Regions from separate parts of the Weizmannia sp. FSL W8-0676 genome, predicted to be linked through region 1. Evidence: riboswitches for the same ligand, from Rfam matches in the RefSeq annotation. Region 1 holds a riboswitch; each other region holds the start of a gene.
The links. Region 1 has a riboswitch for S-adenosylmethionine ahead of NST20_RS13470 (sulfite exporter TauE/SafE family protein). Riboswitches for the same ligand answer to the same signal wherever they lie in the genome.
Positions count from the first base shown of each region.

Region 2: linked by a shared signal. The riboswitch ahead of metK (methionine adenosyltransferase) and the one ahead of NST20_RS13470 (sulfite exporter TauE/SafE family protein) in region 1 are both predicted to bind S-adenosylmethionine.
Region 3: linked by a shared signal. The riboswitch ahead of NST20_RS01490 (phosphoadenylyl-sulfate reductase) and the one ahead of NST20_RS13470 (sulfite exporter TauE/SafE family protein) in region 1 are both predicted to bind S-adenosylmethionine.
Region 4: linked by a shared signal. The riboswitch ahead of NST20_RS15775 (methionine ABC transporter ATP-binding protein) and the one ahead of NST20_RS13470 (sulfite exporter TauE/SafE family protein) in region 1 are both predicted to bind S-adenosylmethionine.

Region 1 covers NZ_CP151954.1:2,722,610-2,726,653, forward strand. The annotation lists gene nfsA (oxygen-insensitive NADPH nitroreductase) at 1-83, shown strand, start outside; gene NST20_RS13465 (amino acid permease) at 326-1,660, shown strand; SAM riboswitch class I at 1,972-2,079, shown strand; gene NST20_RS13470 (sulfite exporter TauE/SafE family protein) at 2,234-3,124, shown strand; gene NST20_RS13475 (purine/pyrimidine permease) at 3,607-4,044, shown strand, end outside.
Region 2 covers NZ_CP151954.1:2,187,609-2,191,652, reverse strand. The annotation lists gene NST20_RS10770 (DNA mismatch repair protein MutT) at 1-210, shown strand, start outside; gene pckA (phosphoenolpyruvate carboxykinase (ATP)) at 229-1,815, opposite strand; SAM riboswitch class I at 1,992-2,140, shown strand; gene metK (methionine adenosyltransferase) at 2,285-3,496, shown strand; gene asnB (asparagine synthase (glutamine-hydrolyzing)) at 3,717-4,044, shown strand, end outside.
Region 3 covers NZ_CP151954.1:288,862-292,905, reverse strand. The annotation lists gene NST20_RS01500 (sirohydrochlorin chelatase) at 1-462, opposite strand, end outside; gene cobA (uroporphyrinogen-III C-methyltransferase) at 469-1,227, opposite strand; gene NST20_RS01490 (phosphoadenylyl-sulfate reductase) at 1,355-2,080, opposite strand; SAM riboswitch class I at 2,172-2,276, opposite strand; gene NST20_RS01485 (hypothetical protein) at 2,378-2,557, opposite strand; gene NST20_RS01480 (TIGR04104 family putative zinc finger protein) at 2,587-2,892, opposite strand; gene NST20_RS01475 (glycosyl hydrolase family 28-related protein) at 3,063-4,044, shown strand, end outside.
Region 4 covers NZ_CP151954.1:3,211,698-3,215,741, forward strand. The annotation lists gene NST20_RS15765 (MetQ/NlpA family ABC transporter substrate-binding protein) at 1-610, opposite strand, end outside; gene NST20_RS15770 (methionine ABC transporter permease) at 670-1,332, opposite strand; gene NST20_RS15775 (methionine ABC transporter ATP-binding protein) at 1,322-2,362, opposite strand; SAM riboswitch class I at 2,435-2,543, opposite strand; gene NST20_RS15780 (ABC transporter ATP-binding protein) at 2,625-3,404, opposite strand; gene NST20_RS15785 (hypothetical protein) at 3,467-4,039, opposite strand.

The DNA of each region.
Region 1 (4,044 bases):
GCCAAATGGCACAATTTTTTAAAGAACCATCGCGCGTTTTCATGAAGGAATTTGTAGAACGCCAAGGGTTTGATAAAAAGTAGAGGGAGCTGGCGCGTATTTTCCTCTGCCCGTCCCGGGGCACAAACTTAAACAGAACGGCGAGATACTACAATGAATGGTGTCCCGCTGTTTTTACATTTTACTTTGGTGAAATATGGATGCATCTGCCATCCGGCGATTCCATTTTTTTGTATATCAATATTTCCTTTTTTCTGCTAAAATAGAATAAATGCTTTAGCACTGAAAAGCGTTTATCTAAAAAAGAAAAGTGAGATTGATAGAAATGGAAAAAAACCAACATCATTTGCAAAAAGGCTTGTCACCAAGGCATGTCCAGTTCATCGCATTGGCCGGGATGATCGGAACCGGCATTTTTAAAGGCAGCTCCGATACCGTCAGCCTTGCCGGCCCGAGTGTTGCCGTTTCTTACCTGATCGGCGGCGCGCTTTTATTCATTGTCATGTCAGCGCTGGGGGAAATGGCGCTTGTCCACCCCGGCCTCAACGTCCAAAATCTGATCCACAAAGCGTTCGGCAGCCGGGTTTCTTTCATTATTGGCTGGCTGTACTGGATCAACTGGGTCATTGTTACAGTCGTGGAACTGCTTGCAGCCGGGAGCTTCCTGCAATTCTGGGTTCCCCACGCGCCATTGTGGCTGCTCAGTTTGCTCTGCGCCGCTTTCATAGTCGGCATCAATTTAACTGAAGTGAAGTACTACGGCGAATTTGAATTTTGGATTGCCGGCATTAAAATCATCACATTGATCGTTTTTATCCTGCTTGGCGCGCTGATTTTATTCGGTTTATTCCCCGGGACATCTTCCATGCTGTCCAACTATACAGCGCACGGCGGGTTTTTCCCGAACGGGCTTCACGGTACGTTCAGCGCTTTTCTGATCGTGATGTTTTCATACGGCGGCGCGGAACTGATCGGCGTTACCGTTTCGGAAACGAAAGACAGCGAAAAAGTGCTGCCGCGTGTCATTAAACAGACCGTTGTCCGCGTCATGCTTTTTTATATTTTGCCCATCCTGATCATTTGCGGCATTATCCCGTGGAACCAGGTTTCTTCCGTGGAAAGCCCGTTTGTGCAGGTGTTCAGCCGCACCGGGATCCCCGCTGCCGCCCATGTGATGAATTTTGTGCTCTTGACGGCCGTTCTTTCTGCCGCCAATTCCGGCATTTATGCCACTTCGCGCACACTGTTCAACATGGCGCAATCCGGAGAAGCGCCGCGCGCCTTTTTAAAAATTTCCCGGAAAGGCGTCCCGCTCACCAGTATTTTGCTGACCTCACTGTTTATTTTAGCCGGCGTGATTCTGGCCTATCTTACGCCGGATGAGGTCATCAGCTATTTGATGACCATCCCGGGATTTACCGTCGTCCTTGTCTGGATCGCCATCTGTGCAGCCGAACTGCGGCTCCGAAAGTCGTATGAAAAATTGCCTTCCTTCCGTGTAAAAGGGTACCCTTTCATGGTCTGGATTGCACTGCTTGCACTGGCAGGCATTTTCCTGTCTTTTTTGCTGGGCGGCGGCAACCCGATTGGTACAAGCATCTGCCTCGCTATTTTAATCGTGCTGGTCGTCCTGTCACTGAAAATCAAAGCAAAGGAATAGGCTTGTGTTGATAAAACCGGTTCCTTTGGACGGGAAGGGGACAGGCACGGGTGGATAGCGCGTATCAAACTGCCAGAATGGGCGGGACCGCTAACCCGGTTGGACTATTGAATAGAAGCAGCCATAATGCCCCCGCGCATCCTAAAACAAGCTTTTTAACACCAATCCGGCGTAAAGAAAAAACTCCCGACACAGCGTAATCTGATGGGGAGTTTTTTCTTTATCCCCCCATTCGTATAAATCCTATAAAAAAACTTGCAATAATTATATTGACTTCCATTTATTTTCTGATAAAATTTTAAACAACAAATCACTTATCAAGAGCGACGGAGGGATCTGGCCCAATGAAGTCCGGCAACCTGCAGCGAGCAGCAAGGTGCCAATTCCAGCAAAATGGGTACCATTTTGAAAGATAAGCGCTTATCCTTTACTCGCTGTCTTTCCGTAAAATGGCGGAAAGATTTTTAATTTCTGCAAGGCCGGCCGTTTGACCCAGGATAGACCCTGATGCGTATAATCCCTCTACATCAGGATGAATCAAATTTATGGATGAAGAAAGCGGGGAACATGAACATGCAAAAATTAATTGTCTTAGCACTTGTCGGCCTTGCCGCACAATTGGTGGATGGATCTCTCGGAATGGGTTACGGGGTGACTTCTACCTCACTCCTCTTGGCTTTCGGAATTGCGCCGGCTGTCGCATCAGCTTCTGTGCATTTGGCGGAGGTTTTTACAACGGCGGCTTCCGGGGTCTCTCATATGAAATTTGGGAATGTCGATAAAGGGATCATTTGGAAACTGGTTGTACCCGGGGCTGTCGGCGCCTTTCTCGGGGCAACCGTTCTCAGCCATCTTCCTGCAAGCACATTAAAACCGTACATTTCTATTTTTCTGATCGCCCTTGGCCTCTATATTCTTATCCGGTTTCTGATCAACGCGCGCGGGGCGTTGAAAGTTAAAAAGAAGACCGGGTCAAACGTATTTTTCATCCCGCTCGGCTTTGTCGCAGGATTTTTTGATGCAACGGGGGGCGGCGGCTGGGGCCCTATCGCCACACCGGCTTTGCTGTCCAGAAATGACATCGAACCGCGGAAAGTGATCGGCTCGGTAGATACAAGTGAATTTGCCGTATCCCTGGCGTCAAGCATCGGTTTCCTTTTATCCCTCGGCGCTATGCAGATTAACTGGATCTGGACGATCGCCCTCATGCTTGGCGGCCTGATCGCCGCACCGATTGCAGCCTATCTGGTTAAAATTTTGCCGGCTCATTTGCTGGCTGTCATTGTCAGCGGCATGATTGTGTTCAGCAACGTGCAAACTTTATTAAAAATGGCCGGCGCCGGAAGCGGGTGGTACGGCGTTACCTATACAGCCATTGTGGCAATATGGGCAATCCTCATTTTCTATACAATCAGAAAACACAAGCGGGCAGTTGCCAGCGCCAGCGTAAGCGTCGCAGAATAAGGAACATGTTCGGGCAAGGGATCCATTGCCCAAATTGTTTTTTTAAAGCCGTTTTTGACAATAAACGGGCTGAGGCGTTTCTATGCGAACGAACAACGCCATTTTTGCTTCCTTTATGCAGATGCCCTCTATGTGAAGGAAAGCGGCCCCGTTTTTCCACCTAAACCAGCCATTCCTTAACCAGGCACCGGCAAAAATGATCCATCACCAATTTTTCAATACCGCACGCCTAAGTGAAGGCAGGCCGCAAACTTCTTTTAGCGGCAAATGCACAGAGGCGCGTTTTGTGATTTTTTTGTGGGCCAAAACATGGCTTACCCGCGCCCGTCCGGTTTGCAGCCCCTGTTTATGCCGCCGTCCGCCATGCCCGCTTTCCCTCCCCCGTTCGCGAAATGGTTTATGTTTAAAATGTAAAATCTGTTTTGCTATAATTATATTTACTGGTATTTTCCATTTTTTTGAACGGAAAGAACGGTGTGCCTATGAAAACATTTATTTCGTCGCTGCAATGGATGGCATTTATGATCGCCGGGTCGATCGCGGCCCCGATTGCCATTGCGGATGCTTTCCATTTCAGTGCGGGCGAGACTGCCCTGTTTGTGCAGCGGACGCTTTTTGTGCTCGGGATCGGCGGCCTTTTGCAAGGAATTTTCGGCCACAGAATGCCCATCAATGAAGGGCCGGCCGGACTGTGGTGGAGCGTGTTTGCCATTTATGCAGGGCTTGTCGGCAGCTTGTACACTTCAAGTATTGAATCTCTGCAATATTTGGCAGGCGCGCTAATGGTAACCGGCATCTTTTTCTTTCTGCTCGCTTTTACCGGCCTTGTGGACCAATTAAATAAACTGTTTACGCCGGTTGTGACATTTATTTATTTGCTGCTGCTCGTGCTGCAGTTGAGCGGCTCTTTTATGAAAGGG
Region 2 (4,044 bases), 540 kb from region 1:
GGCTTTTTAGGCAAAGCGGCACAGGAAACAGGCGCGCGGTCCATGGATGAAGGTCTGTTTTATTTGGGAAAATGGGAACAGCCCCGCAAAGGTAGCCATAACCTGGAATGGCTCAACCTTCACGAGGCTGCGGAAAAAATGGCCGGCACCCACCACCAATGGGCACTGCAGGAAGGAATCAGCGCCGTCCAGGCAAGTACCTGGTTTTAGCCGGGCTCCCGCTTATGCTTAAATAAGCGGGCCGCCGAGTTTTTCAATATCATCCGGCACTGATGAAAATTGCCGGAAATTTTCTTTGAACCGGGTTGCAAGTTCGAACGCTTTTTCACGGTAAGCCTGCTTGTCCGCCCATGTATCTTGCGGATAAAGGACTTTCTCCGGCACCCCTTCAATACGGGCCGGGATGTGCAGCCCGAAAATATCATCCTGCCGCGTTTCCACATTTTTCAGTTTGCCGTTTATCGCAGCCCGGACCATGGCCCTCGTATAGCTTAATTTCATGCGGGAACCGGTTCCGTACGGGCCGCCTGTCCAGCCGGTATTGACCAGAAATACCTGGACGTTGTGCCTGCCAATTTTCTCTCCGAGCATTTCCGCATAAACGGCGGGCTCAAGCGGCAAAAACGGCGCGCCGAAGCAAGTGGAGAACACAGCTTCCGGGCGCGTGACGCCGCGTTCGGTGCCGGCCAGTTTGGAAGTGTAACCGCTCAAGAAATGGTACATGGCCTGCTCTTTTGTCAGCCTGCTGATCGGTGGCAGGACACCGGACGCATCAGCCGTCAGAAATATAATGGTTGACGGATGGCCGGCCATGCCGGAACGGGCAATATTGCCGATGTTTTCAATCGGGTAAGCAGCCCTTGTATTTTCCGTCAGTGCATTGTTGCCATATTGCGGCCTACGGGACACCGGATCTACGACTACATTTTCAAGTACGGTCCCAAACCGGATTGCCCGGTAAATTTGCGGTTCTTTTTCTTCTGTAAGCCCGATGCACTTTGCATAGCATCCGCCTTCAATATTGAAGACGCCGCTGTCGGACCAGCCGTGCTCATCGTCCCCTATAAGCGCGCGCTCCGGATCGGCGGAAAGTGTCGTTTTCCCGGTCCCGGACAAGCCGAAAAACAGGGCCGTATCGCCGTTTTTCCCGGTATTGGCGGAGCAGTGCATGGGAAGGATGCCTTTTTGCGGCAGCAAATAATTCATGATGGAAAAAATGCTTTTTTTCATTTCGCCTGCATATTCCGTTCCGCCGATCAGAATCATCCGGCGTTCAAGTGAAATCATGATGAACGCTTCGGAATTCGTGCCGTCAAGCGCCGGGTCTGCTTTAAACAGCGGCGCGGAAAGAATGGTAAATTGCGCATCGTGTTGATTGAGTTCCTCCGCATCCGGCCGGATAAACAATTGATGCGCGAATAAATTATGCCAGGCGAACTCATTCACGGTCTGGATCGGAAGGCGGCTTTTTGGATCGGCACCCGCAAAACCTTTAAACACAAAAATTTCGTCTTTCCCTTTTAAATGCCGGATCATTTTTTCATAGAGCCTGTTGAACACGCCGGGAGATACCGGCTGGTTGATTTTGCCCCAGTCGACACGGTCTTTTGATTCGGAGTCGACGACAATAAATTTATCTTTCGGCGACCTTCCTGTGTATTTTCCTGTTGTAGCAGAAATGGCCCCTTCCGTTGTCAGCACAGCTTCTTTCCGTTCAATAATTTTTTCCATTAATTGCGGCACGGAAAGCTGCATGCGCACATTTTCCCCCGACAACAAAAACTTTAAATCGTCAGAAGCGCCAATCAGATCCATTTTCATAAACCGCCCCTTTGAATAACTTATTTCGCTTTAAACGATATCAGTATAACATATTCATCCGTTTATTACATACTTTTTCCCGGGAAAAATGCAGGGGGCAAAAGGGCAAATGGTGAAAAAAGCATTGACAGCGCCTGCTAAATTGCGTATGATTTTACTTTGAACGGATACTCTTATCCCGAGCTGGTGGAGGGACGGGCCCGATGAAACCCAGCAACCCGCCTCTGGAACAGGCAATGCGCTCGCAACGCAGCTGCCGCTTGACTTCCAGGCAAAGGTGCTAACCTGCAGCAAGGAATGTTTCCTTGAACGATAAGAGTGAAAGGCGCGATTGATTGAAGTCAAAACCTTTCCACTCATATGAATGGGAAAGGTTTTTATTTTTGGCTTTGTACTTAAAATGAATCGAGTTTAGGGTATGAGTACCGTTTTCAATATGTAACAATATAAGGAGGAAAAGCGGATGTTAAAAGGACGGCATTTGTTCACATCGGAATCGGTGACGGAAGGCCATCCGGACAAAATTTGCGACCAGATTTCCGATGCCATTTTGGATGCCATTTTAGAAAAAGACCCGAATGCCCGCGTTGCCTGCGAAACTTCCGTCACGACAGGGCTCGTGCTCGTCACGGGGGAAATTTCCACCAATACATATGTGGATATTCCGAAAGTGGTGCGCAAGACCATTAAAGAGATTGGCTATACGCGCGCGAAATACGGGTTTGATGCGGAAACCTGCGCTGTTTTGACATCGATTGACGAACAGTCCGAGGATATTGCGCGCGGCGTTAACCAGGCTTTGGAAGCCCGCGAAGGCGGGATGAGCGATGAAGAGATTGAGGCAATCGGAGCCGGCGACCAGGGCCTGATGTTCGGGTTTGCCTGCAATGAGACAGAAGAGCTGATGCCGCTTCCCATTTCGCTTGCCCACAAGCTTGCCCGCCGTCTTGCTGAACTCCGCAAACATGAAGTGATCCCGTATTTGCGCCCGGATGCGAAGACACAGGTGACAGTTGAATATGATGAGAACAACCAGCCTGCCCGGATTGATACAATTGTCATTTCAACGCAGCATAATCCTGACATCAGTTCCGGGCAAATTCAGGGGGATATGAAAAAATACGTCATTGAACCGGTTGTGCCGGCAGACTTACTCGATGCGGATACAAAGTATTTGATTAATCCGACCGGCCGCTTTGTTATCGGCGGCCCTCAAGGGGATGCCGGGCTGACCGGCCGCAAAATCATTGTCGACACGTACGGCGGATATGCACGCCACGGCGGCGGCGCATTTTCCGGGAAAGACCCGACGAAAGTGGACCGTTCCGCTGCTTATGCCGCCCGCTATGTTGCGAAAAATATTGTTGCGGCCGGCCTTGCGGAAAAATGTGAGGTACAGCTTGCGTATGCGATCGGGGTGGCGAAGCCCGTTTCCATTTCCATCGATACGTTTGGGACTGGAAAAGTTCCGGAAGAAGTGCTGATCGAGGCGGTTGAAGCCCATTTTGACCTGCGCCCGGCCGGCATTATCAAAATGCTCGACTTGCGCCGCCCGATTTACAGACAGACCGCTGCGTACGGGCATTTCGGCCGCGATGATTTGGATGTGCCTTGGGAAAAAACGGACAAAGCCGGGGCGTTGAATGAATTCGCCCGCAATCATATCGGAAAATAATGGGAAAAAGAGCGTGCCTGTTGATAGGCCGCTCTTTTTCCATGCGGGAGATACATGTACCTTTTTTAACAAAATCCCTGCAAACTGCCGGAAAACATGCTAAACTATATTACATGTGCAGATTTTGGCCGTCAAATTTTGGCGGAAATCGATTTGTTTTTTCAAGAAATAAATTTACAATAGAAGTATATCGAAATGATTAAAGTAGGTGACTTTTTACATGTGCGGATTTATTGGCTGCGTCCATGACCAACCCGTTACATTATCAGACGAAGACAGGCAACGGTTTAAACAGATGAACCATATGATCGAGCACCGTGGCCCGGATGATGAAGGCTTTTATGAAGACGAACATATCCAGTTCGGTTTCAGGCGCCTGAGCATTATCGACATCGAGGCGGGGCACCAGCCTTTAACATACGAAAACGAACGGTACTGGATCATTTTTAATGGCGAAATTTATAATTATGTTGAATTGCGTGAAGAATTATTAAAAGAAGGGATGGCATTCGAAACGAATTCGGATACGGAAGTCATCCTTGCCATGT
Region 3 (4,044 bases), 890 kb from region 1:
TTGCACGCGCAGCCCGTCCGCAATTTTTGCAAAATCGCACAGTGTTTCCGGATTACGGCTGCCGCGTCCGACCAGCAGAATCCAGGCACCCGGAGGCATGCCGGTTTCCAAAATATTTTCCGCCAGGATTCCGGTGATCCGGTCCCCGACGCCGAGCGGGCGGCCGTACGTAAACACAATATGCGGATAACGTCGTTTCGCTTCCCGGATCGCACGCGGGATATCCTCATAATAATGCCCGGCACTCAGCAGCAATACCGGCACAACGGCGATACGCCCTGCGCCGCCCCGGACAAGCGCATCAATCCCTGCTGCAATATCCGGTTCCGCAATTTCCAGATAACAAATTTCCTGGAGATCCGCATCCACCTGTGCCATCGCTTGCCGGATTGCCGCTGTTGCTTCCCGGGCGGTTTCGGGCACACGGCTGCCGTGGCTGACATATAAAACACCTTGTTTCATACCCGTTCACCCGGTACAGGCCGGAGCAGCGGAAAGCTGTTCAAACCATTTCAACTCATCGCGCAGTTTTACCACTTCTCCGATGATCAAAAGCGATGGGTTGCGCAACCCGTCCGCCTTTTCACTTAAATTTCCAAGCGTGCCGACCGCGGTTTCCTGTTTTTCCGTCGTGCCCCAGCGGATAAGTGCAGCCGGCATGTCCGGCGATTTGCCGTGCTTTATCAGTTGCGCACAGATGAGCGGCAGATTTTTCACGCCCATATAAATGCAAAGTGTATCAATTCCCGCATATTTGGACCAGTATGCATCAAGGTCTTCGCCTTTTTTCGTGACGCCCGCGATAAAAGCAACGGATGTACTGAGCCCGCGGTGGGTGAGCGGAATGCCGGCATAGGCGGGCACGGCGGAACCGGCCGTAATCCCCGGAACGATTTCAAACGGAATATGCTTTTGCACCAGTACTTCCGCCTCCTCCCCGCCTCTGCCGAATATAAACGGATCGCCGCCTTTTAAACGGACAACAGTTTTGCCTTGGTTGGCAAACTTCACAAGCAGGTGGTTGATCGTATCCTGCGACATCGTATGGGCGTCCGGCTTTTTCCCGCAGTAGACGAGTTCCGCATCCGGCCTTGCTTCTTTTAACAGATCCGGATTCACCAGGCGGTCATATAAAATGACATCCGCTTCCCGGATCATGCGCAATCCTTTCACTGTGATCAGTTCCGGATCGCCGGGCCCTGCCCCGACTAAATATACTTTTCTCATTTCTTCACCTGCTTTAAACTTAATCGGATAACTGGTTGGTTTGGTTTATGCGCCCACTTCTCCCGGAGTGGCTGTAGCAGCGGCTTAGAAGGGATGGCCGTTTTTGCCGCAGCACCACCGGGCAGCCTTATTTTTTCTGAACCGTATGCAGCCCGCATTCGGTTTTATGAAAGCCCGCCCATCTTCCTGCTCTTGAGTCGCTGTTTCCGACAGCACGTGTGCACGGGAAACAGCCGATGCTCGGATATCCCTGGTCATGCAATTCGTTATACGGAAGATGATGGGACTTGATATAGTTCCAAACGTCATCCCATGTCCAATGAATCAGCGGGCAAATTTTAATCGAATGGAACCTTTCATCTTTATTGACAAAATTCGTTTTCGCCCTCGTCGGCGATTGCTCCCGCCGCAAGCCGGATATCCAGGCCGCCGCTCCCTGCAGCGTTTCTTCAAGCGGCTTGATTTTCCGGATATAGCAGCATTGGTCCGGATCCCTTTTCCAAAGGGCAGATCCGTATTGCGCCGCCTGTTCATCAAGCGTAAGCGACGGTTTTTTCATTTGGATATTTAAAGCCGGATATTTCTTTTTTACTTTTTCAATCAATTCGTAAGTCTGCGGAAAGTGCAGGTCCGTATCCAAAAATACGATATCCGCATCTTCTCTGACTTTCGAAATGAGATCAATCAGCACCATTCCTTCTGCGCCGAAGCTGCACGCATATACCACTGATTTACCGTACGTGCCATATGCCCACTGCAAAATTTCCAATGCGCCCTTTGTTTCATCTTCCGGCACGAACACTGCAAACGGATCCGACGTAAACTGTTCATATGTGAGCCGCGTTTGCTCCACTCTATTCCCTTCTTTCTTATTCGATTACTAAGGATTAAACGACAAAAATCTTCTTACCCTGAAGTAAGAAGATATCCATTCCCGGGAAATCTTCTTATCTTTCAGGCCACCACCTGCAGGAATTGGCACAGTACCCGTTTTCGGACCTGCTGCCGAGGCTTCACAGGGCCCTTCCCTCCACCTCTCTTGATAAGAAAATAACAACATATAAGCTTGAAGTTTATTGTATACCTTCTTATGCTATTCGTCAACGAAAAATTCTGATAAAGAAAATAAGGCCCATTTTCACGAAAAGTGTTACATGTAGTTTTGGGCCACCTTTTTCTTTCTCATTTGATGAAATGGTTTCCAATCTTTACTTGCATGTGTTTTTTTCAAATCTTGCTCTGTACCAAATCGGTTCATCAATTCACCTTTAAACTTGCGGCGTACCGGCTCAGCTCCGCGTTTCATCATCACCTGGATTTTTGAAGCCATTTAAAAGGGCGACAACTATTCGTTCCCTTTTACCATAGAAGCCTTTCTTTATGATCAAACGAATAAACATAAGGCATCATAAGAATCAAACAAGCCCAAATAATGATGATTAGTGTTATGAATGCAATTTTTGGAATGCCCAATATCATTAGTCCAAATGAGATGAAAAAGCAAAGCAGGGAAAAATATCCAACTTTATTTCGAAACTTCAAACTTGGATATAACTTGGCTTTACAATTTGGACATTCTATGGTTTGGTCAAACTTCCATAATCTCTTAAAGATATAAATCCACTTAAATGGATGGTTACAATCAGAACATTTTGGCAGGCTCATTGACTTCCACCTTCCTTTTCTTCGATTTTAACATAAAATTCAATCTTTTTTATGCCAACAACAATGATTTAGAAAAGAGTCTTCCTTTTTCAGTGCGTTTTCCAACCTGCGGGGGTATACTACATATATCCAATGACAGAGACTGAATGAAGGCAAAGCGGGGTGAAAAAATGATTCATTTGGATAAGCATCATGACCCCCGGACAAACGGCATGCTGCTGCGCCAGCTTTCACGCAGGGCAGTCCAGCCGGGTACCCTAATCCAGGAAAATGAAGCGCTTTTTCAAAAATACTGCCAGCCGGAATTTCACAAACCGTTTTCCCTTTCACGGCTGCTGCTGAACCGGAGATATCCGGTTGAACCGTATAAAACCCTTGCAGATCAGAACGGCCTTGTCTACCCGGAATGGAAAACGATATTGGATCAAGAATACAGCCGGCTGCTGTCTGTGGCATCCCGTACAGTCAATGTGGCAGATTTCGGGGCTGCCGGCGATGGAAAAACCGACTGCACAGCGGCATTCCAAAAAGCACTGGGAAACGGCCGCGTGAAAGTGATCGTACCGGAAGGCGTTTATCTTGTAAAGGGGCTTAAGCTGCCTTCATGGACATGCCTTTGCGGCAGCGGAAAAGGCGTAACAGTCATCAAACTCCATCCGCATGCGCCGAAAAAAACGCGTCTTATCCAAAACGCCCATTTCCACCGCGGCAATCACCATATATCGGTGGAAGGGCTCTCGCTGGACTGGAATGTCGAAAGGCTCGGAAATGAGGAAAGAACGGCAGCAGGAAATAACCGTTCAAGCTGTCTGACTTTTGCGCACGTCACGTTCGGCTGGGTGAAAAATGTGGAGGCGGCGGGGGCCGGCCTGCATGGTTTTGATGTATCGTCTGCCCGGTATCATTATTTGGGCGACGGCTTTCTCGCCCCGGGAAGGAGCCGCTATATCTGGCTGGACGGGCTCACGGCAAGCGGATTCGGTGATGACGGCATTACCACCCACCATAGCGACTATTGCTTTATCTCAAATTCTTTCTGTTACAACCCGAGTGGAAAGGCCCACAAAAAAGGGTTTTCCAACTCCAATGGCATTGAGATTGATGACGGGTCGCGCCATGTCTGGCTTTACAATAATGCTTCAAGCGGCTGTT
Region 4 (4,044 bases), 490 kb from region 1:
CATTAATGGCCATATCGCAATTGATCACAGCGAGTGCCGAATCATCCAGGCCGCGCGGTGTTTGGGCGGCATCCACGGCAGTAATTTTCAAATGTTTCGGGTTTGAAGCGACATTTTCAAGCCCGCCTTTGCCTGTGAAACCTTTTTTCGTCGTAATCAAGCCGGCTTTTTGCAGCAAAAGCAAAGCCCTTCCGAGGTTCGTCGGGTCTTTCGGAATCACAACCTGGTCGCCGTCTTTTACTTCGCTGATCTTTTTATACCTTTTCGAGTAGATCCCCATCGGCCAGATATTCGTTGTGCCGATCGCCGATAGCTTCAGATTGCGTTGTTTTATAAAGTCATCGAAATAAACAACCGTCTGGAATGCGTTAATATCAATTTCCCCGTCGCTTAATGCGAGGTTCGGCTGAACATAGTCGTCAAAGCGGACAATCTTGATATTGATATTTTTCTTTTTCGCAAGTTTCTGGATTAAATTCCATGTCGGCACTTCAGAAGTGGTTGTCCCGACTTTGATTGTCTTTGTGCTTGTGCTGCCCGAATTGTTTTTGGCCCCGCATCCTGCCAAAACCAGGATGAGCCCCAATAATAGAATCGCAAATTTTTTCATCGCTCTAAGTCCCCCTGCACTTAATTTTTTATAAAAAGATGTAACCCTTTTTTTCGAGATTACTTTCTCCGAATTTTTTTGGAGAGAAAGTTGCCCAATGTCTGGACAAGCTGGGTGAAAATGACCAGCGTGATAACGGTAACGATCATGACGCCTGTCTGAAACTGGTTGTAGCCGTACGTGATCGCCAAATCCCCGATCCCACCGGCACCGACCGCGCCCGCCATCGCGGAAGCCCCGATCAGCCCGATGGTGGCAATCGTTAAATTGAGCACCATGGACGCCTTTGCCTCCGGAAGCAAAAACCGCCAAATAATCTGCCAGTTCGTCGCCCCCATTGACTGCGCAAGTTCGATTGTCCCTTTGTCGACTTCAAGCAGTGAACTTTCAATGAGCCGCCCGATGTAAAAAGCAGTGTACAAAACGAGCGGCACAATCGCTGCCGTTGTTCCGATCGCTGTCCCGACAACCCAGCGCGTAAACGGAATGATCGCGACAACGAGAATAATAAACGGGATCGACCGGAAAATATTGATAATCACATTTAAAATATTAAAAATCCATTTGTTTTCCCAAATGCCGTTTTCCCGGGTAATAACGAGGATCACGCCGACCGGAACGCCGATGATGATGGAAATGATTAATGATACAGCCACCATATACAGCGTCTGGCCCATTGCCGTGAAAAATTGCGGCCAAAACCATGACCAATCAAATGCCATTTTTCTCCACCTCCCGAATGATGGCTTCGTGATCGTTAATGTACTGAATGGCCCGCTTCATTTCTTCCGGGTCGCCTTTCAATTCGACAAGCAGGTTGCCGAAAGGAATGCCTTGAAGTTCGGTGATCATGCCATGAAGCACATTCAGGTCGATTGAAAAATGTTTTGCCGTATTGGATAACAGCGGCATATTGGTGGAAGCTCCTTTAAATAGGATCCGGTAAATGCCGTGCGGATTGTCTTTGCTGCTTTCATCGATCAGTTTTTGCACCGACGGCGGAATCGAATCATTCAGCACGGTTTTCACAAAGCTTCTTGCAATTTGCGTTTTCGGTTCTGTGAAAAGGTCGAGCACCGGGCCCTGCTCTACAATTTTTCCGCCGTCCAGTACCGCCACTTTATCACAAATGTCACGAATGACGTTCATTTCATGGGTGATCATCAGGATCGTGATGCCCAGCTCATCCCGGACTTTCCGCAAGAGGTCGAGCACGGCTTCGGTCGTATTCGGGTCAAGGGCCGATGTTGCCTCGTCACAAAGCAGGATGTCGGGATCCGTCGCCAGGGCCCTTGCAATCCCGACCCTTTGTTTCTGGCCGCCTGACAACTGGCCAGGATAGTGGTGCATTCTGTCTTCCAGCCCGACAAAAGACAATAACTCTGCGACTTTTGCCTTAATCTCTTCCTTCGGCCGGTGTTCCAGCACAAGCGGCATGGCCACATTTTGAAAAATCGTCTTAGACTGGAGCAGATTGAACTGCTGGAAAATCATGCCGATTTTTTTCCGCTCTTTGCGCAGCTCTTTCGGCGGCAGGCGCACAAGGTCGACCCCGTTAACGAGCACTTTCCCGGAAGTCGGCCGTTCGAGCAGATTTACGCACCGGATCAGCGTGCTTTTCCCGGCGCCGCTGTAGCCGACCACCCCGAAAATTTCCCCTTTTTCAACACGCAGATTGATGCCTTTTAACGCTTCAACCTTTTTGTCCTTCCCTTTGCCGTATACTTTATGAATATCTTCTAATACCAGCATGTTGAAATCTCCTTCTGTTCCTTTTAGCAAAAAAAAACCCGCTTTCATTCGAAAGAGGTTTGCCGGTCAAGTGACTTATCTCTCAGAATGAACCATTCTGCAGGAATTAGCACCTTTCAAAAAAAGATTTGAAGGTTGCTGGACGTCATCGGGCCTGTCCCTCAGTCTCTCTGGATAAGTTATTCATTTGTTATATTTAAATATTAGTGGACGGCTCGGGATTTGTCAATTCATTATTTTATATTTTTTTGTTTTCCAATCATCAGACAACTTGAAACAAAGCCCGGTTTCCGCGCCACTCCACCTGAATTTCATGCTCAAAAAAGCGGGAAAGCACTTGTTTTTCAATCATCTCGGACGTGCGGCCCTGCCGGAAAACTTCCCCGTTCCTGATCAGCAATGTCTTTTGGAAAGCGGGGGAAATTTCTTCCGGATGGTGCGTCACATATACAAGCGCCGGGCCGTTCTCATCTTTTGCCAGCTCTTCCACACTTTCCAGCAAAATTTCCCGGGCAAATAAATCCAGCCCGTTGCAAGGCTCGTCCAAAATTAAGATGCGCGGTTCCGCCATTAACGCGCGCGCGATTAAAAGCTTCTGCCGCTCTCCTTGCGAACAATGTCCATAAGCACGGCCATAAAGGGCGGCACAATGCAATTGTTCCATCAAGCGCAAGGCTTTTTCTTCGTCTTCTGCATCCACCGCTTCATACAGCCCGATCGATGCATATTTGCCGCTGATGACCACATCGCGTGCAAGCTGGGTGCGCGGTATCCTTTCCTGGATGGAGGAGCTGACCCAGCCGATTGATTTCCGCAGTTCCGGCAGGCTTGTTTTTCCGAACGCTTTGCCGAGCACCTTGATGCTGCCCTTTGTCGGCCAGATATACCCGTTGATCATATTGAGCAAAGTGGTTTTGCCGGAACCGTTTAAGCCGAGGACAGCCCAGTGCTCCCCTTTTTTGACCGTCCAGTGAATGTCCGAGAGCAGTTTTTTGCCATCGCGCACCAGGCTCACACCAGCAACTTCGATTATATTTTCCATCTGTTCCATCCCCTTACATTTCGTACAAGTTTTCAGGCGCACAGGGGTTCACCCTGCGCCCTTCATTTATTCATGCTGGCGAGAAAATCCCCGAGCAGGTCTTCCGCATCTTCTTCTTTTTCCGGCGCTTCCGCTTCAGGGGGTGCCGGTTCGGCGGCGGCAGTTCTCCAGTCGAACGCATCAAGATCATCCGAACCGGGCGGCTCACCACCGGATTGAACCGGTTCCGGGTCTGCTTCTCCACTGGTTTGCGGCAATTCGTCTTCCTGTAAAAAAAGCGTATCATCCATAGAAACAGGTTGTTTCGAGAGGGCAGCAAAAAGCGAAGTCGCCCGGAGCGGATCCTGAATCAGCTCGTAAACAATGCTGCCGAGCATTGCTTCCGAATGTTCGTGCTTCAGCCAGTCATGCTGCACTTTTGTCAGTTTGCGCGGCAGCGGAATTGTAATCGTTTCTTTGTCTTTTACGAGCGACTGGTTCACGCCCTGTATCACATACCCGGCTATTTTGGCGGAGAAGTTCCGTTTCTCTTTTTCTTTTAACTTTGACAACTCTTTTAAAATATGATCGGGCGTATCCTGGGGGATCCGGAACGCAATCGTCTGGCCCCGCTTCATCCCGCTTTGATTTTCCATATTTT